Regions from separate parts of the Paenibacillus sp. 01T443 genome, predicted to be linked through region 3. Evidence: riboswitches for the same ligand, from Rfam matches in the RefSeq annotation. Region 3 holds a riboswitch; each other region holds the start of a gene.
The links. A riboswitch is a leader RNA that binds a small molecule or an ion and turns the genes downstream of it on or off. The one in region 3 is predicted to bind cobalamin.
Positions count from the first base shown of each region.

Region 1: another riboswitch for cobalamin. It lies ahead of AC1DLI_RS19335 (DUF4430 domain-containing protein); the one in region 3 lies ahead of AC1DLI_RS25545 (DUF4430 domain-containing protein).
Region 2: another riboswitch for cobalamin. It lies ahead of AC1DLI_RS28950 (ABC transporter substrate-binding protein); the one in region 3 lies ahead of AC1DLI_RS25545 (DUF4430 domain-containing protein).

Region 1 covers NZ_JBFTPE010000009.1:232,731-240,389, reverse strand. Annotated here, with positions in the region: gene AC1DLI_RS19345 (ABC transporter ATP-binding protein) at 1-668, opposite strand, end outside; gene AC1DLI_RS19340 (energy-coupling factor transporter transmembrane component T) at 650-1,528, opposite strand; gene AC1DLI_RS19335 (DUF4430 domain-containing protein) at 1,525-2,319, opposite strand; cobalamin riboswitch at 2,522-2,722, opposite strand; gene lmr(B) (lincomycin efflux MFS transporter Lmr(B)) at 2,773-4,215, opposite strand; gene AC1DLI_RS19325 (TetR/AcrR family transcriptional regulator) at 4,272-4,856, opposite strand; gene AC1DLI_RS19320 (SRPBCC family protein) at 5,166-5,615, opposite strand; gene AC1DLI_RS19315 (FMN-dependent NADH-azoreductase) at 5,864-6,490, opposite strand; gene AC1DLI_RS19310 (response regulator) at 6,650-7,309, opposite strand; gene AC1DLI_RS19305 (GAF domain-containing sensor histidine kinase) at 7,319-7,659, opposite strand, start outside.
Region 2 covers NZ_JBFTPE010000024.1:65,412-73,070, reverse strand. Annotated here, with positions in the region: gene AC1DLI_RS28970 (arginine--tRNA ligase) at 1-1,630, shown strand, start outside; gene AC1DLI_RS28965 (heavy metal translocating P-type ATPase) at 1,702-3,996, shown strand; gene AC1DLI_RS28960 (sulfite exporter TauE/SafE family protein) at 3,993-4,679, shown strand; gene AC1DLI_RS28955 (FixH family protein) at 4,685-5,128, opposite strand; cobalamin riboswitch at 5,318-5,475, shown strand; gene AC1DLI_RS28950 (ABC transporter substrate-binding protein) at 5,621-6,613, shown strand; gene AC1DLI_RS28945 (FecCD family ABC transporter permease) at 6,618-7,655, shown strand; gene AC1DLI_RS28940 (heme ABC transporter ATP-binding protein) at 7,652-7,659, shown strand, end outside.
Region 3 covers NZ_JBFTPE010000016.1:121,931-129,589, reverse strand. Annotated here, with positions in the region: gene AC1DLI_RS25575 (DUF5696 domain-containing protein) at 1-285, shown strand, start outside; gene AC1DLI_RS25570 (carbohydrate ABC transporter permease) at 285-1,178, shown strand; gene AC1DLI_RS25565 (carbohydrate ABC transporter permease) at 1,175-2,158, shown strand; gene AC1DLI_RS25560 (ABC transporter substrate-binding protein) at 2,362-3,726, shown strand; partial or broken gene AC1DLI_RS25555 (transposase) at 4,252-4,910, shown strand; gene AC1DLI_RS25550 (YnfA family protein) at 5,040-5,366, opposite strand; cobalamin riboswitch at 5,513-5,713, shown strand; gene AC1DLI_RS25545 (DUF4430 domain-containing protein) at 5,862-7,659, shown strand, end outside.

The DNA.
Region 1 (7,659 bases), on a different contig from region 3:
TCGTATTTCACCCTTCCGCCATCAAGCATAATGATACGATCCGCAAGCGGAATAACATCCTCTAGCCGATGCTCGCTAATGATGACCGTCATTGACATCTCTTGATTCAAGCGATAAATAAGCTGCAAAAAATCACGCGCAGCGACTGGATCAAGCTGTGACGTCGGCTCATCCAACAGCAGCAGCTTCGGCTGCAGAAGAAGCACTGAAGCCAGATTAATCAGCTGCTTCTGACCGCCTGATATTTCATGCACGGATTTGTAAAGCAGATCCTCCAGCCCAAAAAAATGACTCATTTCAGCCAGTCGCTTGCGCATAACCGCTTGGGCATAACCGACATTTTCCATCGAAAAAGCAAGCTCATGCCATACCTGATCCATTACAATTTGATTTTCCGGATTTTGAAAAACCATTCCGATCTGCTCTGCAGCGGCCACCGCAGGAAGCTCCCCAAGCGGGATTCCGTTAAATAAAATGCTGCCTGAGCGTTTTCCGGTTGGCTGCGCCTCTTGTTTCAAGTGACGAAGCAATGTTGTTTTTCCGCAGCCGGACGCTCCGCATAAGACGACAAAATCACCCTGCTTCACCGATAACGAAACGTTATCGAGCGCGGCTGCCGGGGTATCAGGATAATAGAACGATAATTGATCTACTCGAATGATTTCCATGTCCTTCTCTCCATTCCTTCAAGAACAGCTGGCGTTAATAAAAAAGCGCAATAGCAGGCAAATGCAATGCCTTCTCCTCTGCGGAAATCCATCGATTCCAGACGCGGGTAAATGGTTAATACGCCGAAGCCCTGCATCCAGCCCCACACGCAAGCTGTTCCCAACACGATTAAAAATCCGAGCACATACCAATCTCTTTGATCCATTCTATAGATAACGTATGAGCTTCGTTTGGCTGCGCCGTAACCTCTCGCTTTCATGGAATCCGCTGTCTGCAGCGCCTCCTCCAAAGACCAGGTCAACAGAACGCGAACGAGCAGCATGCCGTCCTTGCTTCGTTTTTTAAGGCTGCCCTCATGAATGGACACCCCCTTCATCCGCTGCACAGTCGTAATTTGCTCCAGCCTTCGTAAGAAAAGCGGCACGAAGCGGATCGACATGGAGGTTAACAGCGACGTGCGCGGAGCAACTCTCGAGAACAAGTACATCCATTTATCTGTGGTGACGATTTGTTGAAAGGAAACGAACGCAAGCAAAATACATAATAACGAGAGCATCATCGTCACGCCATACAAGATCGCTTCCAGCGTTATCGGCTGATCCATAAAATAAAATAGAATATGCCTGCCCCGGTGGGAGAACAGCGGGTTGAGAACAGCAACGGAGCCGCCCATAAGAACATAATAGGGAAGCAGCTTAAGCAGCCGCTTCCCTTCTCCATGAATGACAATAATAGCCGTAATCGCAGCAAGCGAGGTCATGAGGAATATCGGATGAAATAACAGCATGCTGAATGTAATGACACCCGCATAATAGCTGAAGCTGGTAATCGGATGAATGGAGCTGAAGGCATTGTTCATTCCACTTCAGCTCCCAGATCCTTGCCGAGATCAACGGTATACAGCCATTCAATGACATCGCCGTCTTTGAGCTTATAGGCGCCTGCGCTTTTGTTTGGAAACTCGCCGTTCACCCTGTACATCCATCCGCTCTTTGCGCCGAGATCGAATTCATACAAATTATCAATGCCTTCAATATATGCAGCAGCCTTTGCGCCTCTATATTCCATTTGAATTTTGTTTTTCCGGGTGGTTCTCTTTAGCACCTCAAGCACGGTATCATCTTTCTTTAGCTCGACGGCCGTAGCTGCAAGTACAGTGCCTGTTTCTTCGTCCGCTACGATGGATATTGTAACCGAGCTAATCGGCTCCGCAGTTTCGGCCGGTGAGGCAGACGGTGCCTGGACAGTCTTTTCCGTCACTTGCGGCTTTGGCGAAGGCGTCGCCTTCTGATCACCAGTTCCCGGTGAAACCGACGGCGTCGCCGGTTTCACAGATACAGCAGGTTTCTCGCTTGCGTTATCCTTTTCTGGTTTTTTATCCGCGTCAGGTTCCGCGATGGCAGGCGTTGATGCCGTCGGTTCCGCAGACGGAGACGGACTGGCCGCTTCCTCTTCCTTACTTCCGCCGCTTGGCTGACCGCCGCCGGCATCATCGGATTGTTGCGGCACTTGTGAAGCATTGCCCGCCTGCGTTTGATTGCTTGACGTATTTCCATTAGTTCCCGAATTCGCGCAGCCGACTAACGCGCCCACAATCAGCAGCCAAATGAAAAAGATGGGTAACCATCGATTGCTTTTCTTTGCCATCATTGCCTTCCTACTCCCTTTATCCATTTCTTATTTCATGCACACGCTTCCTCGTCTCACTGCCGTTTGGCTGCAAAAACAAAAAAAAGATCCCCTGCTTAGAGGGGATCTGCATGTCAAATGAAAGATTAGCAGCTGCATATAAAATAAACATCATGCGCTTTGCCTAACGGTTGCGCTCGCCATCCTTACCCCCGAAGAATGAGAAGCAAAATAAGAAAAGGCAGGTCTCCTGGCTCGTGCGTCAACGCGTTTCACTACCTTCCCATCCTAACGGCAGACAGTGGTAAATTCAGAGAAACGCTCTTCACATACAGTGGCGGGACCGCGCCGGCGTGATACCGGACTTCCCTTTTAAGCAAACAAAAAGCTAGCTTCTGTTTGCACCTTCTCTTAACAAATATTCGATTATTTAATCAATCATATCGGGATTAAGGGGGTTTGTCTATACAGGATTTAATGCTGCTTGGCCACATGAACCCGTTTAATGAAGAAAGCGACAATTAGACCAATGACCGCAACGACCATGGCAAAAATAAACGCATCCTGTATACCCGACGTTAATGCTAGCGGCGCATTTGCCGGATCAGCCGGATCCGATACATCCTTCATAAAGCTGTTCATCCCAGCAGTCATAATGCTAACTGCTACCGCTGTGCCTATGGCTCCCGCCACTTGCTGCAGCGTGTTCATAATTGCTGTGCCGTCAGGATACAGTTCACGTGGAAGCTGGTTAAGGCCATTGGTTTGCGACGGCATCCAAACCATCGAGATCCCTATCATCAAGCAAGAATGAAGCACGATGATGAGCGCGAGCGTCGAAGCCGTCGTAATACCGGTAAAGAACCAAAGCACAGCTGCAAGGATAACAAGCCCCGGAATGACGAGCCATTTTGGACCGAATTTATCAAACAAGCTGCCCATTACAGGCGACAAAATGCCGTTGATGAGTCCGCCCGGCAATAAGACTAGACCAGCCGTGAGAGCGCTAAGACCCAGCCCGCTGATCAAATACATCGGTAAAACGAGCATAGAGGATAAAATAACCATCATGCAAATAAATACCATCAGTGTTCCCACAACGAACATCGGATGCTTAAAGGCTCGCAAGTTCATCATCGGCTGTTTCATCGTCAGTTGACGAATAGCAAAAACGATTAGCGCGACGATACCAATGATCATAAATGTTACAACCTTCGTGCTGCTCCACCCGCCTTCACCTTCACCTGCGCTGCTGAATGCAAACACGATTCCTCCGAAGCCAATGGTCGAAAATACAAGTGAGAAAACATCGATTTTTGGTTTAGTAATCGTGGACACATTTTGCATATAGAAGATTCCAAAAACAAGGGCTATGATTAAGAAAGGAAGCGACAGCCAGAAAATATAATGCCAGCTCAGATTTTCAATGAGAAGTCCGGCAATCGTCGGTCCAACCGCGGGGGCAACCATAATAACAAGCCCGATTACGCCCATCGCCGCTCCTCTCTTCTCAGGCGGGAAAATAATAAGTATCGTATTAAACATAAGCGGCAAAAGCAGTGCCGTCCCGATGGCTTGAATGACGCGCGCAGCCATGAGCACTTCGAAGCTTGGAGCAAGCGCTGCTACAAGCGTGCCTAGCACCGAAAAGCTTACCGCAGCTATAAACAGCTGCCTTGTTGAGAACCATTGAAGCAATAAGCCCGACACCGGAACTAAAATACCAAGTGTAAGCAAATAGCCGGTCGTCAGCCATTGTACCGTCGGTGCGGTTATATTAAAAACACGAATTAAATCGCTAAGCGCTACATTTAACGCCGTTTCACTGAACATGCCGACAAAGCCGGCCAAAAGCAAGGAAATCATAATCGGAAATACTTTATATTTCTGCTCCGTTTTTTGCTGCGATACTGCCATTGTTGCTTGCAAGCTACTCCACTCTCCCATATCTATCTAACTTTATTTATGCCTTCTCAGAAAGAAGGGCATTTGTTTATGACGTAAGGTATACACTTTGCTGCGGTCAGAAGCGGCTGTTTATCCCGATTCGTCAACGTCAGTATTAGCGCGCCCTCCAGCAGTGAAACGACGACGACGCCAATCTCTTTTGCTTTGGGCTCAGCCATGCCATAAGCAACAAGCCGTTCGGAAATGACCGATTGCCATGCCGCAAACACTTCCTGTCCGGCGGCTCTTAACTTCTCGCTGATCGATGAGGTTTCCACCGCCATCCAGAAGCTAAACGGCATATAGCCTTGGTAATCGTATTTCTCGGCATCCTCTGCCATATCGATAACGAATGCCTGTACGGCTTCTGCCGGCTCTTCGTAGGCGGAAAATTTACGATTCCATTTCTCGATAACAAGATCGCGTGTGCAGTTGATGCACTCAAGCGCCAGTTCTTCTTTACCATCGGGAAAATAATAATACAGTGAGCCCTTCGGACATGCGCTCTCTTTAATAATTAAGCTTAAACCAGTAGCATGATAACCTTTTGTAAAAAAAAGTCTTGCTGCTGTTTCAAGAATGGCATGCCGTGTATTATGTTTTTCTGACATTCATTCACTCCTCGATTATAACGATCGGTCTATATAATATAAACATCGATCAGCGGTTGGAGTCAACCATTTTTTATTTACAAAAAGCACTCTGCAACAAGCGTAACCGGCTGTCGCCGTCCTCTGTGGCAAAAGCAGTCGTTTCGCGGAGATATATAAGCACATTTATATGTGAAAACATATAAATTTTTATATATTAGGCTATGTTAAACTCTGATGTTGATTTTTGAGCATAAGAAAACCGCCTTGGTGATAAGGCGGTTCATTAAGCTATCGTTCTCCGTTAGTTGAAGGAGTAAACTTTGGATACTATTTTTCCAGATAATTCTTCAACCCGTCCAAATCCTTGGCACAAATTTTTCGGTATGAGGCTGTCATTAGTTTACTAACCAGTTTTGCAATTCCAGTCATCCCTTTAATTTCACCGTGTAAAGTAACCTCTGTAGCATTTCCTAATTCTTTAATTGAATATGTATAAAAATGTTCACCTTTACCGCTTGTCCCTTTTGAACCGTCTACATAGATTTGAATTTTATTAGGCTCCAGACCCGTAACTTTTAATACTTCCGCCCCCTCTATCCCCATCATTCTCCTGGTTTCTTTCCACACACTTCCAACCTTTATTGGACCTTCATCCAATCGCTCTATTCGAACTAACCCATGCATCCAATGCTTTGCTGACTCCAAATCCAACAAGCCTTCGTATACTTTTTCTCTTGGAACATTAAAGGTTTTTTTCGTTTCAAATTGAATACTCATACCATATCCTCCCTTGACTTTTTTTATAAACAAAGATTAGTTCCTGCTTACCGCTATCGTCCAGTGTATCAGCAAGCTTTTTTAGCTCCCGTAAATCCATTGAAATATCATCTCCGAACCGAACTGTTACCTCAATTATAGAACATTCGTTCGTAAATATCAAATATCAACATTAAGATTTAACATAGCCATATATTAAAAAAAGACAACCGGACGGATGTCCGGTTGCCTTATCTTTTCAGCTGATATTAGAAGCTTGCTGCTACTTTTTTCGCTTGCTCAAGTCCGGCTGCAACAATGGCTTCCGCTTGATCAGGCAGTTGGTTGTGTCCTTCGATAATTACGCTCTCCAGGTTTCTTACGCCGAAGAAGCCCATAACGTTGCGAATGAAGTTGAACGACATTTCAACCCCAGCAGCAGGACCCTCGGAGTAAATACCGCCGCGTGCGTTAAGCAGCGCTACTTTTTTGTCTGTAATCAAGCCGACTGGGCCTTCAGCTGTATAACTGAATGTTTTGCCTGCTTGAGAAAGGTAGTCGATGTAGGTGTGCAATACTGCTGGCACAGTGAAGTTCCAAAGCGGAAATGCGAATACGACTTTATCTGCAGCAAGGAATTGATTGATATATTTATCGGATACCGCAACTGCCGCTTGCTCTCCTTGTGTCAGGTCGTAGCCGCGGGCTGCTTTAAAGTTACCGTTGATCATATCCGCATTCAGGTATGGCAATTCTTCTTTAAACAAATCCAGCTCAACTACAGCATCCTCAGGATGGCTGGCTTTGTAGCTATCTAGAAAAGCGTGATATAGCTTAACGCTAGTGCCCTGTTCGATTCCGCGGTCGTTTGCTTTAACAAATAAAACTGTACTCATGATTTGTTTCCCTCCACAATGTATGATTTACTTTTGGTAAGTATCTTTATTGTATATAGTTTAGTGGGGGGAAGCATCGGTAAATAGACCGAAAAAAAGATAATAATTAACCGCTCAAGGCCGAGATCCAGTCTTACGACTATAGTCTTAGACGGTTGTCTAGTCGTTTTCTTTCATTAGATGCACCGCGTATAAAGCGGCTTGTGTTCTATCCGTCATATTCAGCTTGCTTAAAATACTGCTAACATGTGTTTTTACCGTTTTTTCGGCCACCGTCAGGTTTCGCGCGATATCTTTGTTGCTCATCCCCTTGGTAAGCTCCTGAAGCACTTCAAGCTCTCGCGGGGTCAATAATTCGATTAATTCCCGGGTCGGCAACTCTTTCGACGGCGCATTTTCCGGTGCTACCTCCGCAAGCAGCGCGCTCGCGATGTCCGGGTGAAGCTGTATATTTCCTTTATATGCGCTGCGGATGGCTTCGGCGAGCTGATCAGGCTCGACATCCTTCAGCATGTAACCGATAGCGCCGGACTGCAGCGCTGGGACAATATGGCTCCGATCCGAAAAGCTCGTCAATACGAGCACTTTGATTTCGGGATTTTGCTTAGCGATCAGCGTGCTCGCCTCAATCCCGTCCATGATCGGCATGTTCAAATCCATTAGAATGATATCCGGATTTAATTCGGCTGCCTTCTCGACTGCTTCCTGTCCGTTATGGGCTTCTCCGACCAATTCGAAATCCGGCTGCATCGTTAGAAAAAAAGAAATACCCTTTAGTACAATCTGATGATCATCAACCAATAATATTTTGATCTTCACGTTTGTTCCTCATTCCTCATCCCACATTTCCATATCTGTCGCAACCGGAATTGTCGCTTTCACGATGGTGGGCCGCCCTTTCGCGCTTATGATCGACAGCTCGCCGCCTAGCGTTTCCGCCCGCTCCCTCATCGTCAGCATCCCCATCGTCATCTTGCCTTTTCGTTTCTCAGGCGAAAACCCCCGGCCTTGGTCTTTGATTTCAATGCTTGCGAACTGCTCCGATTTTATTAGCCGAACATGTACAATATTGGTATCCGCGTGCTTCTTTACATTGTTCATTGCTTCCTGCCCGATCCGCCAGAAGGCTTCTTCTATCGCGCGGGGCAGCTCCCTTACGCCTTCAACCT
Region 2 (7,659 bases), on a different contig from region 3:
TGCTAAGATCGAGCTGGCTCCGCCCGGGTTTCTTAACTTCTATTTGAATTGGTCTTGGTGGGCTGAACAAACGTCTTCGCCGGCAGAGATTAATCTTTCCGGCAACCAGAAGGTGCTTGTTGAGCATACGTCGATTAATCCAAATAAATCAGCGCATATCGGTCATTTAAGAAATTCCTGCGTCGGCGATACGATCGCTCGCATGCTGAGAAGAACGGGGTATCTGGTTGAGGTGCATAACTATATCGATGATCTGGGCAACCAGCTGGCCGATACGTTAGTTGGAATCCTTCAGTCAAAGCATGCACAGCCGCATGAACGTTTTGGGGATTATTGCTGGGACACATATGCAAGCATCAACAAAGCCTATAAGGAGCAGCCTGAGCTGCTTAAGGAACGCACGAGAGTTCTAACCGAGCTTGAGGAAGGCCATTCCAATACAGCTTGGATGGGCCTGCTTGTAGCAGAGCGTATCGTAAGAGAACATGTCGAGGAAATGAAGCAGTTCGGAATAACCTACGATGTCCTCGTATGGGAGAGCCGTATTGTGCGTGAAGGCTTCTGGGCGCGTGCGTTTGAGCTGCTGCAATCGACGCAAATATTTCGTCAAGAGAGTGAAGGGAAGCTTCAGGGCTGCTTTGTGCTCAAGCATTCAGAGGATAAAGGAGAGGCAGACGAACAATCGGAGTTTCAAACCGACAAGGTGCTCGTTCGCTCAAACGGCATCTTAACCTATACGGCTAAGGATATCGCTTACCATCTTTGGAAGTTTGGACTGCTGAAGCAGGATTTTCGCTACAAAAAATTTGAGGACCGCCTATGGACAACGCATTCCAGTGGAGTCAGAAAGAAAATCGGCCGCGCCGATATGGTAATTAACGTGATAGACCAGCGCCAAGAATATCCGCAAGCAATGGTCAAGCAAGCATTGCAAGCGTTAGGCTTCCAGAAACAGGCGGATCAATTGCATCATGTTAGCTATGGAGTTGTATCGCTAAGCCCAGAAACGGCAAAGGGACTTGGTATCGATACTTCTGACGGCAAACATGCCTATGCGATGTCCGGCAGGCAGGGCGTCGGCATCAAAATTGCGGAGTTTCTAGAAAAAATGGAGCAAATGATTGCCGCTAAGCAATCGAAGAAAGGAGGTTTGTCCAGTCATGCGATTGCTGCAGCCTCGATCCGTTATTACTTGCTCCGCTTCCATTTACAGACGGAGATCGTCTTTGATCTAGAGCAAGCGATGGAGATATCCGGCAACACGGGCGTATATTTGATGTATTCTTATGCGCGCTCGAGCCGTATTTTGAAGAATGCGGGCGAGTCTGCTTTTACGAATCGTTTCTTGTTGGATATGAGTGAGCTCCAAGCTCAGGAGCACTCGCTCTTGAGACAGCTTGCCTATTGGCCTGAAACGCTGCAAGCAGCCGTAAATGAGTTGTCTCCTAACCAGCTGTGCACGTATGTGTATGAGTTGTCTACGCTGTTTAATCATTTCTATGCTACTTGCACGGTGATTAAGGCAGAAGGCCAAACCAAAGACTTTCGTATTTGGCTCACTGAGCGCTATATGCGCACGATGAAGGACGTGCTTGAAATATTAGGAATTCCAACGCCAAACCGCATGTAGCCACAGGTTCCATTCATGCAATCCGATTGCCTGTCATATAGTTAAACGCAGAGGTACAGGCGTAAAGGGCGATGAATGGAAGGCAGGTGCGCAAGTTGGAGCAAACGGTCAATCAAAATGAATCGGAAAAAGGCCTGACGATAGATTTCGCGGTGCATGGCATGAGCTGCTCTGCCTGTGCGGCAAGGATTGAGAAAGCAGTCAGCAAAATGGAAGGCGTTCAGATGGCTGCTGTCAGCTTTCCGCTGCGAACGGCGTGGGTGCAGTTTAAGCCTGAACGAGTGGAAGCCAAGCAAATCGCTGAGCGGGTAAAGCAATTGGGTTTTATAGCTTTATTGAATGAAACCGCAAAAAAAGGCTTGCGTAAGGAGCATGATGTTCTCAGGATAAGGCTCGTCATATCCGCACTTCTTACGCTGCCGCTGTTAGTTAGCATGCTCCAGCATATTCCGCTGCTTCAGCCTTTACTTGCCTATTTGCCGGGTTGGCTGAGCCTTCCTTGGCTGCAGCTATCGCTTGCAACGATCATACAATTCGCGATTGGCATGCCGTTTTATTTTGGCGCGTATCACGCTCTGCGGGAACGAAGCGCGAATATGGATGTGTTGGTCGTAATCGGGACGACCGCAGCTTATTTATACAGCCATTATGTGGTTTTTCAAAATGGCTTATTCCGACCGGTTGCCGAAACAGCCGCCCATGCGCCTCCCTTGTATTTCGAGACATCGGCAGTCGTAATGACTGCCGTGCTGCTGGGCAAATACATTGAAACCTCGGCATCGCTAAAAGCCCAGAGCGGGTCTGACGGTTACAGCAAGCTACAGAGCCAAACGGCCGTCGTTGAGAGGGCAGGCGAAATTGTACGATTGCAGACGGAATTCGTTCGAGCAGACGACATCATTATCGTGCTGGCTGGTGAAATTATCCCGGTAGACGGAATGATAATCGCCGGGCAATCAGCCACGAATGAGTCCTTGCTGACAGGCGAGAGTTTACCAGTTGCCAAACGTGAGGGTGACCAGGTTTGGGCCGGAACGCGAAATGAAACGGCACAGCTTCGGATCCGCACGCAGGCTGCCGGTCATGATACGATGCTAAACCGCATTCAGGAGCTGGTCCGCCTCGCCCAACGCTCGAAGTCAGCCATTCAGCGTAATGTTGATGCGGCGGCAGGCTGGTTCGTTCCGGTTATGCTGATTTTCGCCGTGGTGACCGTCATCATGTGGGGGTTATTTCTCGAGCCGGGAGACTGGAGCAAAGCGTTCATATGCGGGATTGCCGTCTTGCTTGCGGCTTGTCCCTGCGCGCTAGGCTTGGCTGCTCCAATCTCGTTAGTTATCGCATCCGGGAGACTGGCTAAGCAAGGAATAATCGCTAAGGAAGCGGGAGCTCTGGAACGCTTGGCGAGCATCCAAACGATTATTTTTGATAAAACCGGGACGCTAACCGAAGGAAAGCCGCAGGTGAGCGCAATATTGGCCGTGAAGGGCAACCGAGCAGCATTGCTGCGAAAGGCAGCTGCCGCAGAAGCGGAATCGGCGCATCCTCTATCCGTAGCTATTCGACTTGAAGCCGCTAAGCTAGGACTCGTTATTCCGGCTTCCAGCAACCACGTATTTACGCCGGGTGGAGGCGTTGAAGCGGATGTTGAAGAGCAGAAGTTCTCGATTGGCAACGCTAAGTATGCTGGCGAGCGGAAGTGGCCGTTGAACAGCGAAGTCATCGTTTTTGCCAAATTTCATGAACAATTAGGGGAGACGGTTCTATATCTGGCGCTAGAGGATATATGCGTCGGTGCAGTCGCATTCAGTGACAGAGTTAAAGCAAATGCCAAAGAAACGGTTAAACAATTAAAGCAGCTGGGCATTGCTTCTGTTCTCGCCACTGGCGATCACGAGGCGCCGGCGCTCGCTGCCGCCAAAGCGGCAGGCATTGCGCAGGTGCATGCTTCTATGCTGCCAGAAAGCAAGCTTGAGCTTGTCGAGCGCCTGAAGCGAAAAGGCAGACGCGTAGCCATGGCGGGCGATGGTTGGAATGACGCTCCGGCCTTGGCGGCTGCGGATGTCGGCCTTGCCATGGGGGAGGGGACGGACGCCGCGCTGAGCGCAGGGCACATGACCTTATTATTCTCAAGGCTTCAGGCGATACCTGAAGCGATTAGAATAAGCCGGCTTACGATTCGTAACGTCAGGCAAAACTTATCGTTTGCATTTGTATATAACGTACTTGTCATACCGTTTGCGGCATTTGGCCTGCTTGAACCATGGATGGCAGGCACTGCTATGGCGCTTAGCTCCGTTTCCGTTGTCGGGAACGCGCTTCGGCTGAGCGGCCAGCTTAGGCGTAAGTCGGGGCTAAATCAATGACGCTAACATGGCAGCAAATCGGCTTTATTATTTTGACCGGCTTATTCAGCGCACCGCATTGCATTGGGATGTGCGGGGGAATCGTATCAGCCGTGTCTCTGAATTCCGCGGCAACGTTGAGGAAATCCATGCTGCTGTACAATGCGGGACGCATTTTATCCTATGCCGCGTTAGGTGCAGTAATGGGCACCGTTGGCTCTTTTGTTGACGTGGCTGGCAAATTTGCAGGCGTACAAGGCTTAGCTTCCATCATCGGCGGCTGTTTCTTGCTGCTGTGGCTGTGGCGGAGATTCCAGCTGCCGCTGATGAACCGGTTATCATCCTTCCTTCACCAACGCTTGGCTGGAGGCGCGAAACGTTCCGAGCAGCAAGAAACCTTGCATTTGCTGGCGACGGGAATCGCGTTTGGCTTCCTTCCCTGCGGATTGACTTACGCGATGCAGATGACAGCCGCCTCTACCGGCTCCGGGCTGGAAGGTGCGGCTGTCATGGCGTTATTCGGCTTATCCACTTTTCCCGCATTAGCGCTTGCTGCATCTGTCGCAGCCTTCGCAAACAAAAAATGGCGCAGGTTTATGCGCAAAGCAAGCCTGGTGACAGCTATTGCGGTCGGCGTTATTTCAATTTTGCGCGGTCTTGCTGTTAATGGTTTGATTCCATCGATCAACCCGTGGTTGTGGTAGACGTTCTAGTGGACTGCTCGTAGGAGCCTAACGATGGTATAGGTATGATCAGACATCTCAAGCGTTAGGGTAGCCTTCCAAGTACCTGCCATTAATGGAACGCCATCACCTTCGTATTTTCCGGGTGCAGATTCGTCCATGTTGAATTCATAATCGCCGCAAACCATATCGAGCATTTCAAGCTTTACGTGTAAGGACGCGCCTTTAACGGGGCTTCCATTCAGATCGGTCAAATCGATTATAAAGCTATTGCGGTGAAGTGCTTTGGCCGGGTATGCGTCAATTGTCCAAATGATATTTCCTTCTTCGAAAGCATGCTCAGTAACAGGCGGAGGCGCTTCATCGCCCGGGCGAAGCCAAATAAATGCTATACCGGCAAGCAGCGCAATGATTATGAAAAAAAAGACGAACTTGAATAGTGACGAATGTTCTTTATGATGCGGCAGCATGTTGCTTAACCTCCTTCGTGCGACTGTATTGGATAAAGCACTTTTAAGTTACCTATGCAGTAATTCTATGAAGCAGAACGTAATAGATCAGGGTTAGGAGTGCCAATTGTATTGGACAAAATCAAAAGGACAGTGTATATTAACAACGGATAATTTCATAGTTTATAGACAGGTGCGGATAAGAGTTTGTCCGATAAGGAAGCGATAGCTTATTGGAACTCATTGATGCTTAATAGGGAAGCCCGGTTTAAATCCGGCACGGACCCGCCACTGTAAGGCAGCGCAGCAGTAATATAGATGTACTGTGCTAGCCGAGTCAGAAAATCTGCCTGTCTAAATTAAACACTTAAACCTACGTGGACTTAGGTACAGTGTTGGAGAAGCTTATCGCTTAGCTGTTTTTGGGAAAAGCGTATGATAGCATTTCTGGCACATTAGCCAGGGATGCTTTTTTTATTTATACGAAATAAATGATTAGGGGTGCAGTGAAAGATGAATGGAATTAACCGCAATATGATGAAAATACTGCTTGGCTTGCTTCTCACCATGATGCTTATCGTTACGAGCGCGTGCGGGGCTGACAAGAATGCAGTAAACCAGAACAATCAACAAGGGGCCAATACGGAGCAGGAAGCGTCGACTGAGCCAACGCCAGCTGCGAATACGACGGTATATCCTTTGACGATTAAAGATGATACCGGAACAGAAATTACTTTTGAAAAACAGCCAACCAAGGTCATTACGCTTGTACCAAGTGAAACGGAAACGATTTATGCCATTGGCTCGGGAGAGCAAGTCGTAGGTGTCGATCAATGGAGCGATTATCCGGAAGAGGCTGCTTCGAAGCCGAAGGTTGGCGATATGACAACCAATATAGAAGCTGTCGTAGCCTTGAATCCCGATCTCGTGCTTGCTTCATCGTCACTGAATACAGATGCAATTACCAAGCTGCGCGAGCTGAAAATTGCGGTGTATGCGACTGATCCGCTTACCTATGATGCAGTTATTGCCAAAATCGAAAATTTAGGTCATATTATGAATAAACAATCCGAAGCTAAGGCCGTAGCTGATCATATGCGCGATGTAAAGCAGCAGGTATCGGATGCTGTAAAAGATGTAGAGAAAAAGAAGGTATATTTAGAATTTTCACCGGGCTGGACGGTTGGCTCGGGCACTTTCCTTGATGAGCTGCTGAGCTTGGCTGGAGGTAACAACATCTCTGCTGGTTCTTCTGGCTGGTACGAGGTTAACGCTGAAGAAGTTGTGACACAAAACCCGGCACTCATTATTTACCCTGATCTGAAGGAGGACCCGAATCCGATCGTTGTTGGTATCGAGAGCCGCCCAGGCTGGGATGTCATCGATGCGGTGAAGAACAAGCAAATGTTTGCAGTGACCGAAAATCCGCTCGTCCGCGTAGGTCCGCGACTGGCAGACGGTTTGCTCGAGCTTGCCAAAGTGATTCATCCGGATCTCGTAAAATAATCCTATGACCTATAAATTAGCTTGGTATGGAGGAGCAGCTATGCTCCTTCTTGCTGTTTCTATCGTTGTTAGTTTAACTATTGGTTCGTCCGGGATCTCGGTTCGCGATGTATGGGGCATTTTGCTGCACCAGCTGCCTTGGCTTTCGGACAACCAAACTTCTTATTCACCTGGGGAAATTGCTATTGTCACGCAGGTAAGACTCTCGCGTGTGCTGCTTGCCGTGCTTGTCGGCGCTTGTCTTGCGCTTGCGGGTACAGGTTTTCAAGGGGTGCTGCGCAATCCATTAGCTGATCCTTATACGCTTGGCGTTGCCTCTGGCAGCTCGGTAGGTGCGGCATTCATCATTTTGTTCGGACTTCAAACCGTACTCGGCATGTGGACGATTCCGCTTGTAGCCTTCGGAACAGGTACCGTTACGCTGTTAGGTGTTTTTTGGCTGTCACGTAATAAAGGGGTTATGCATATTGAAACGCTTATTCTTTCCGGGGTCATCATTCAATCCTTTTTAGGCGCTTTTGTTTCCTTTATGGTTTCCATGTCTGAGGGTGTAGTCAATCAAATCTTATTTTGGTTAATGGGATCGCTAGCCATGAGAAGCTGGGAAAACGTATATATGCTAATCCCGTTTCTTGCGCTCGGCTTCCCTCTGCTGCTTGCCTACGGCCAATCGCTTAACTTATTTGTTTTAGGAGAGCGGCATGCGGCCCATCTAGGCATAAACGTTGAACGAACGAAGCTGGTTGTGTTAATCAGCTCGACGCTGCTTACGGCGGCGGCTGTTTCTGTGTCCGGCGTAATTGGCTTCGTCGGCTTAGTTGTCCCTCATCTGATTCGTCTGCTGGTGGGCCCAGATTATCGTCTAATTACTCCTTTGTCCGCGATCGGAGGCGGTGTATTTGTCCTTTGGGCAGATACGCTTGCACGGATGGCATTGACGCCAAAAGAAATTCCGCTAGGCGTCGTTACCGCGTTGATCGGAGCGCCGTTCTTTGCTTATTTGCTGCATAGGCGGAAGATGAAGCAAGGAGGCACGTTATGATAGA
Region 3 (7,659 bases):
GAATATGGGGCTGTTCCTTCGTTCTTCTTAACCCATGATGATTCGCGAAAGCTGAAGTATACGTCGGCAGGCTTCCTATTCAGCACGCAATACGAGAAGTGGACGGAACGGATCCTGAAGGAATACGAGGCTTTCGATTCCCTTGCTCCGGTGTTCTCTCAGAAGATAACCGATCATGAAAAGCTGTCGGAGACGAGGTTCGCGACGGTATATGAGGACGGCACGCGCGTCATTGTCGATTATGGCAGCAAGACATTCCAAGTGGAGAAAGGGGAGGGCGCGTAATGAAAGCGAAAGCAAGGGGACGCGCAGCGCGCCTCCATCTTTGGAAGGGCTATGGGCTCGGCTTGATGTTTATGCTGCCGTGGATGATCGGTTTCGCGATGTTTGTGCTCATCCCCATCAGCTGGTCGTTGTTTATGTCCTTCAACAAGGTCCAAGTTGCGGTGGGAGGCTTTAAGTACGAGTGGCTCGGATTCCGCAATTACCGGGACGCCTTCTTGAAGGATAACATTTTTCCGATCGAGCTGATCACGTATTTCCAAGAAATGCTGCTGATGGTTCCGATCATCGTTATATTCGCCCTGCTTATTTCATTAATGCTCAATCAAAAGTTTCCTGGTCGTTTCATATACCGCGCGTTGTTCTTTCTACCGGTTATATTTGCTACGGGGCAGGTGCTCTCTGAGCTTTTCCTGCAAGGAGCCGGGGATATTCCTTTCCTGGAGCAGTATAATTTGCTGCCGCTCGTGGAGGAGTACGTAGGCAAGCAATTTGCCGAAACGGTTATGGCTGTGCTGGGCAAGGCGATTCTTATCTTATGGTATTCAGGCGTACAGATTCTAATCTTTATCGCAGGCTTTCAGACGATTTCTCCGACGATCTATGAAGCCGTACGCATTGACGGGGCATCCCCGTGGGACAGCTTTTGGAAAATCACGCTGCCAGCGTGCGTGCCGTTCATCAGCCTGAATGTGCTTTACACGATCATCGATTTGTTTACATTCCCGCTTAATCCGGTGCTGGCGCATATTAAGAGCAACATGTTTAAGGTCGATACCGGCTACGGCTATGCGAGCGCGCTCGCTTGGATTTATTTTGGATTCATTTTCGCGCTGATCGCCCTCGTATTATGGCTGTTCAACCGAAGCCTCAAGACAAGGAGGGTACATTCATGATTACTGCGATGAAGTCTGAGATTGAGAAGGCGGGCCGCAGCGTCAGAAGCGTTCTTTGGGGCCGAAAAGCGCAAAAAACGAAGATGCTGGTGCTGGGACGAAGCGTATCCGACGGTTTGCTAGCTAAGCTTGTCATCTATCTGCTGCTCTCGATTGTCGCTTATCTCTATTTGCAGCCCATTCTTTATATGGTCAGCACGATGTTCAAGAACATGAGCGATCTGCTGGACCCGACCGTGAAATGGATTCCTCGCGAAGTAACTTGGGAAAATGTATCGAAGGCGCTGAAGGGCTTGCAATACCCGGAGGCGCTTAGGAACACTGCCCTTATATCCGTGAGCTGCTCACTGGTACAGGTCATGATTTGCGCAATGACCGGCTACGCGCTGGCTCGTCTGGCATTGCCGTTCAAGGGACTTTTTACGGCGCTTATCATTTTGACCTTTTTGATTCCGCCGCAGGTCATCATCATCCCGCTTTATGTTATTTTCAGCAAGCTGGGCTTGTTGAATTCAATATTCGTTTTTCTCATTCCCGCGATCTTCGGGCAGGGACTGAAGGGTGCTTTGTTTATTCTGATTTTCCGGCAGTTTTTCAAAGCGCAGCCTCCAAGCCTGGAAGAAGCAGCGAAGCTGGACGGCGCTTCAACGGCAAGGCTGTTTTTCGGAATTATGCTGCCGCTTGCCCGCTCCGCCTGCTTGGTCGTATTTCTTTTCTCGTTCATCTGGTACTGGAATATGTACTACGAGCCGTCGATGTTTTTGACGAAAGGCTTTACGCCGCTGTCTATTCGTTTGGATATGCTCGAAGAGGTGCTGAATCCGTCCTTGCTTGGGAACACCCGCACCATTGTGAATCCGATCACGGAAAGCACCAAAATGGCCGCGGCTTTCTTGATCATTCTCCCGCCGATACTCGTGTTCATGTTTCTGCAGCGCTGGTTCGTAAGCGGAATCGAGAGAACGGGAATCGTCGAGTAGAGCTTGTACAGGACAGGAACCACATGTTGATGCTTATGAGGAGGTGATGATTCGGCAAGGGTTGCAGGCTCCGCGGCAGGATCGGAAGAACCGTTTTATTGCGTACATTGAGGGGAAGGCTTACGAAGCGAGTTTTGCTCTACAGACATGCTCATAAATGATGAGCTTCTTGCGTATCACAAAATTTTTGGGAGGTTAAAACAGTGAAAAACAAACGCGGTTTAACGTGGATGTTGTGTCTCGTATTGATGTTTTCGGTAATACTTTCTGCTTGCTCCAGCAATAACGGAGGCAGCAACGTCCCTAACAATACGGGTGAGGCAACCGATCCGCCTGCTGCAGCGGATAACCAGCCCGCGCCAGATGTCAAAAAAGACCCCGTAACCTTAAAGCTGATCTCATGGTCGGATTCGTACACGGAATTATACAAAAAATTCAACGAAAAATATCCATGGATCACGATCGAGCAGGTGCCGGTCAACAGTCAGCCGATCATGGAAATTATCGCTTCCTTGGAAGCGGCAGGAACGCCTGCGGACTTGACATGGATCGATAGTGACCTCATTACGTTTGATCAAGCCGGGCTTGTGGAGGATCTGTCTCCCTATATCGAGAAGGACCCAACCTTCCAGGATGTGCAGCTGCCCGAAGGCTTCTTCGATACGATGACGTACAAAGACAAAAAGCTTGCAGTCCCATTTGTAGACGTGCCAATGTGGATTTTGGTGAATAAGGATCTTCTTGCTAAGCATGGCGTGGAAATGCCGGCCAACGATTGGACTTATGATGATTTCCGCGACATTGCCAAGAAGCTTACGGATCCAGAGGCAGGTGAATACGGCTTGACGACGCAGCCAGAATTTCAAATGCGCGTGCTGAGCACAAAGGCGATTGCTGACGGCCATGCGTCCAACATTCACTACATGAATGAGGATTTAACGCAAAGCTTGCTGAACACGCCTGATGTCATGAATGACGTAAGATGGCTCTCGGATTTCGTCTGGAAGGACGGTTCGATGCAAAGCAACGCAAAGGCTGCCGAGTCGGGCGACGTAACGAGAGAATTCATAAACGGTAAAACAGGCTTCGCGATCGGCGGAGACTGGGTGCTGCCGGGTCTGAAGAAGGACGCTAAATTCGAATGGGACGTATTGCCTTTCCCTCGCGGCAAGGTAAGCCAGCCTGGCTACAGCATTTACGGTCCGCTGTCGATGCTTAGCGGCTCGAAGCATAAGGAAGAAGCATTCCTGTGGATCAGCTTCCAATTCTCGAAAGAAGCGCAAAAGTGGAAAATCGACCAAGGAGCGAATGCTTCCGTTATCGATCCGGAATTGACGGCCTATTATGACGAGACGCCAATGTGGGAAGGCAAAAACAAAGAAGCGGTCAAAATCGCGAAGGAAAATGCGAAAATCCAGCCAGGCGTTACGATTCCCGCATGGTCCGAATACAACTGGAACAATATTTTGAATGAAATCATATTTGACGGTGCCGATATCAATAGACTCATTCCAGAAACGGAAAAATGGAATAAAAGGACTTTAGAGGTTCGCGAGTCATTGAAATAATCGGTAATCCGCTAAGCAGGCCTCAATGAAAAGGGGCTGTCTCAAAAGGTCTGAAGACCCGAGAGACAGCCCTTTTTTCATGAAAACAAATGGTTTCTTGGTTAACTGGAGTTGTTGCCGAGCGGCACACGGAGGCGTCGATTTAAGTTTGAGCATGCGGCGGTTGCTGCAGCAACGCGGTCGATTTCTATCGGGTGTAATGGGGTTCTCGGTCTAAATGTTTTTTGGAAATATTTGGACGAATGGTCTTGTAGAAGCTAAGAATAATAAAAGTTCGGTCAGAGTTCTACGTTGTAGTTACTGCAATGTATGGACAAAAAACGAGTTGGATCGAGGTGTACAATGCAGTTTCTGCAATGGGAGTGCCTATTTTTGAGCGATTAGGAACGTGTGGCGTCTATTCTGCTGTAGTAAATGCATTGTAGCTAAAATAAAGAAGCGTATACCGTAATTCTGCTGCAGAAACTGCAGTGTACCGGAGCGGCTGGCGGCTAAGAGGATGCCCTGGATTTGCGAGACTAAAGCCCTACGGATACACGATGCTTAAAACGCATTTAGAGAAATTGAAAGCCGCACTTGGAAAGCTGCCGGGAACAATCATCGCAGATGCTGGATAGGGCGGAGAAGAGAACTAGGCTTACCTAGAACAGGGAGAGCTTGAGGCGTTGGTCAAACACAGCTCGTATCATAAGGAAAAATCGAAGAAATGGCAAACGGACATCAGTGAGCTCGACAATGGACATTACGACGAGGAAGAAGATACGTGGACATGCGCGAATGGACAGAAACTTGTCTTTCGCTATGAAAGTAAAGATATAACAGAAAGTGGATTTGAAATCCGACATCGTCATTACCGCAGTGTGAGCTGTGAAGGGTGCCCCATCAATCCCGCTAGTACGAAGGCGCAAGGCGACCGAGAGGTTCGAGTCAGTCTGAGATACATGCGTTACAAGCAGCGGGTGCAGGAAAAGCTGCGCAGCGAGGAAGGTTATGCGTTGTCGGCGAGACGAATGATTGAACCCGAAAGTGTATTCGGGCAGATGAAGACTAACCGGGGATTCCGGCGGTCCCTGCTTCGCGGCTTGTCAAAAGTAAGCCTAGAGGTCGGGTGGCTTTCGCTTGCCCATAATCTACTTAAGCAAGCAGCCATAGACCAGAACAGAAAAATAGCGCAACAGGAATAGCCCACTGCAGCGCTATTTTTTCATGTTTTCCAACACTTCTGTTCAAAGCGAGCTCTCTCTCCAGCGAGCTTACTACTATTGGGACAGCCCCTTTGGGTTGCAGGGTATGCGGGAAGAGCCGATGCATGCTCAGCTTCTAGGGGCCCACAGCATGATAGAGACGCCAACGACACAAATGACGGCTCCGAGCCAATCATAAAAATCAGGCGTTTTTTTATCGATAAGCCAGCCCCACAGGACAGCGAGAATAATAAAAACTCCGCCGTATGCCGCGTACACCCGCCCAAAAGAAGGAAAGCTCTGCAGAGTCGGGATGACGCCGTATGCAATCAGAATTAGACTGCCGGCTACACCGAACCAAAGAGGCTTGGACTCTCGGAGCCACAGCCAAACCAGATAGCCGCCGCCAATTTCAGCTAGTCCCGCAATAACAAATAGGAAAATCGTAAATAGCATGGAACCCTCTCCTTTTATAAATCTATATAAGCCGAACGAGTGATGGAATAGTAGTGCTGCATCGATATGCATTGAAAAAAAACAAACTGGACCTTTGTCTAATCTACAAATTTTTGATACAATTCACAAGTCTGATACTTACAATTTCATAGAATAGCTAGTATGGTGCTGCCGTGAAGTAACTATTCGCAAGCAGCTTAATAGGGAAGTTCGGTCAAAGTCCGACGCGGTCCCGCCACTGTATCGCAGAGCTGACAATCATTTTATCCACTGTCCGGTTAGGACGGGAAGGGGATAGTCGAGCAATGAAGCGAAGCCAGGAGACCTGCCATAAGAGTGCTCTATAATTCTCACGAGGATGGGAGGGAGATGTTTATTCGTGCTTCAGCTATAGGTATTTCCTATGCTTTTTTACGCACGTGACAGCCCCAACATCTTTCCAAAAGCGGAAGATGTTTTTTTATTGCCAAAAATGAACCAAAAGGAGAGAAAACATTGCTTACTTTGAAAACATTCCTAAGAAAAAGCTTGCCTGCAATTTTAAGTTTTGTTTTAATCTTTAGTTTAATTGCGCCCCAAGTCAGTAAAGCGGCCGATCACACTGGAAACGCTGCTTTAAATGAAATGATTGGGAAAACAGTGAATCATTTTAAAAATAAAAATGAAACATTGGAATCCTGGTGGGAGATTGTCGCGCTGTGGGGGGCTGGAGAAAATCTGCAGGACGGCAGCTGGAAACTGCCTAGCTGGAAGACGATAGATCCAAAATCTACCGTATCCGGAACCGAGTATATCCGATTTATTTTTGCATTGCTCGCAATGGGGGAGGATCCGGCTCGTGCTTGGGACACCAACCGTAACCTATACGCAGAGCTGGCCGCGCAGCAAGACGGAGCAACCGGTGCATTTGGTTCCACGAACAAGCACATGTGGGCGATGCTTGCGCTCGATACGGGCGCAAAGCTGGGCAGTGATGTGGGCGTGTGGAATGCAGCCGCAAAACAAAAGGCATTAGACTTTTTATTGAGTAAACAGCTTAGCGACGGCGGCTTCGCATTTTTTGGAAGTACTTCTGACTCTGATATGACGGGAATGGGTCTGCTTGCGCTAGGAAACTATCAGAATGATAGCGCCGTGCAGCAGTCTATTGCAAGAATAAAGGCATTTTTGAAAACAAAGCAGTTAAACAATGAGCAAGTCATGTACGGAGCAAATTCAAACAGCATGTCCGCCGTAGTCTCGGGTTTGACTGCCATTAACGAGGATGTATTGTCTGATCCTTGGACGGCCAATGGCAAAAGCGTTCTCGATTCATTTGTGCTTTATCAACTGCAGGATGGCACTTTCAAATGGAATGAGAGCGACATTAAAGGCAATGGTATGGCTACCGAACAAGCACTGATTGCCCTCACCGATATCCAGCAACTGAAAAGCGTGTGGTACCGCTTTGGTGAAATCAAACAGCCAGTTTCGGTAAGCGTTAAAGTCGACGGCATCACGGATAGTATCTATACCAAGCAAGCCGTCTCGGTATCGCAAATCAAAAACCAGGCAACGGCGCTTGATGCGCTTAAGACCGCCCTTGATCAAGCGAATCCGAAAATCAGCTACAAAATCGTAGACAGCAGCTTCGGTGCTTACGTTCAAGGCATTGATGGCCAAGATGCGGGCACATTAGGCGGCTGGGACGGCTGGATGTACGAGGTTAACGGCATCGCGCCACAAGTTGGTGCAAGTGCTTACAAGCTCAAACCAAACGATGAAGTCAGGTTCTACTACAGCCGTTACCCTGCGATTTCTACAACATCACAGCTAGAAGAAGGCGCGATAGGATCCCCTGTAGTTGTCACACTTGTTGGCGATGAATTTAGCAGCAATGCAGAAGAATTTAATAACTGGAGTATTAATACTTCAGATTCAGGAATGCAATTTTATTCAATAGAAAAAGTAAGCAAACAGACAGTTAAGATTTATCTTTTAGGCCTAGTGTCGGATAAGCCAGTTACGATCCACGCATTACCAGGAGCGTTGGTTGGTAACCAAAATAGTAATTCAATTACCTTACGACTTCCAGTCACAGTTGATTTGCAAGTAGACGGAATTTCCGGATCGATTTACGCCAAACAGCAGGTCACGATTAAAAATACGGCAAAACCGGCAACGGCACTGGATTTGCTAAAACAAGCTCTTGATCAAGCGAATCCGAAAATCAGCTACAAAATCGTAGACAGCAGCTTCGGTGCCTATGTCACTTCTATTCAGGGCCAAGCCGCAGGCAGCCTTGGCGGCTGGG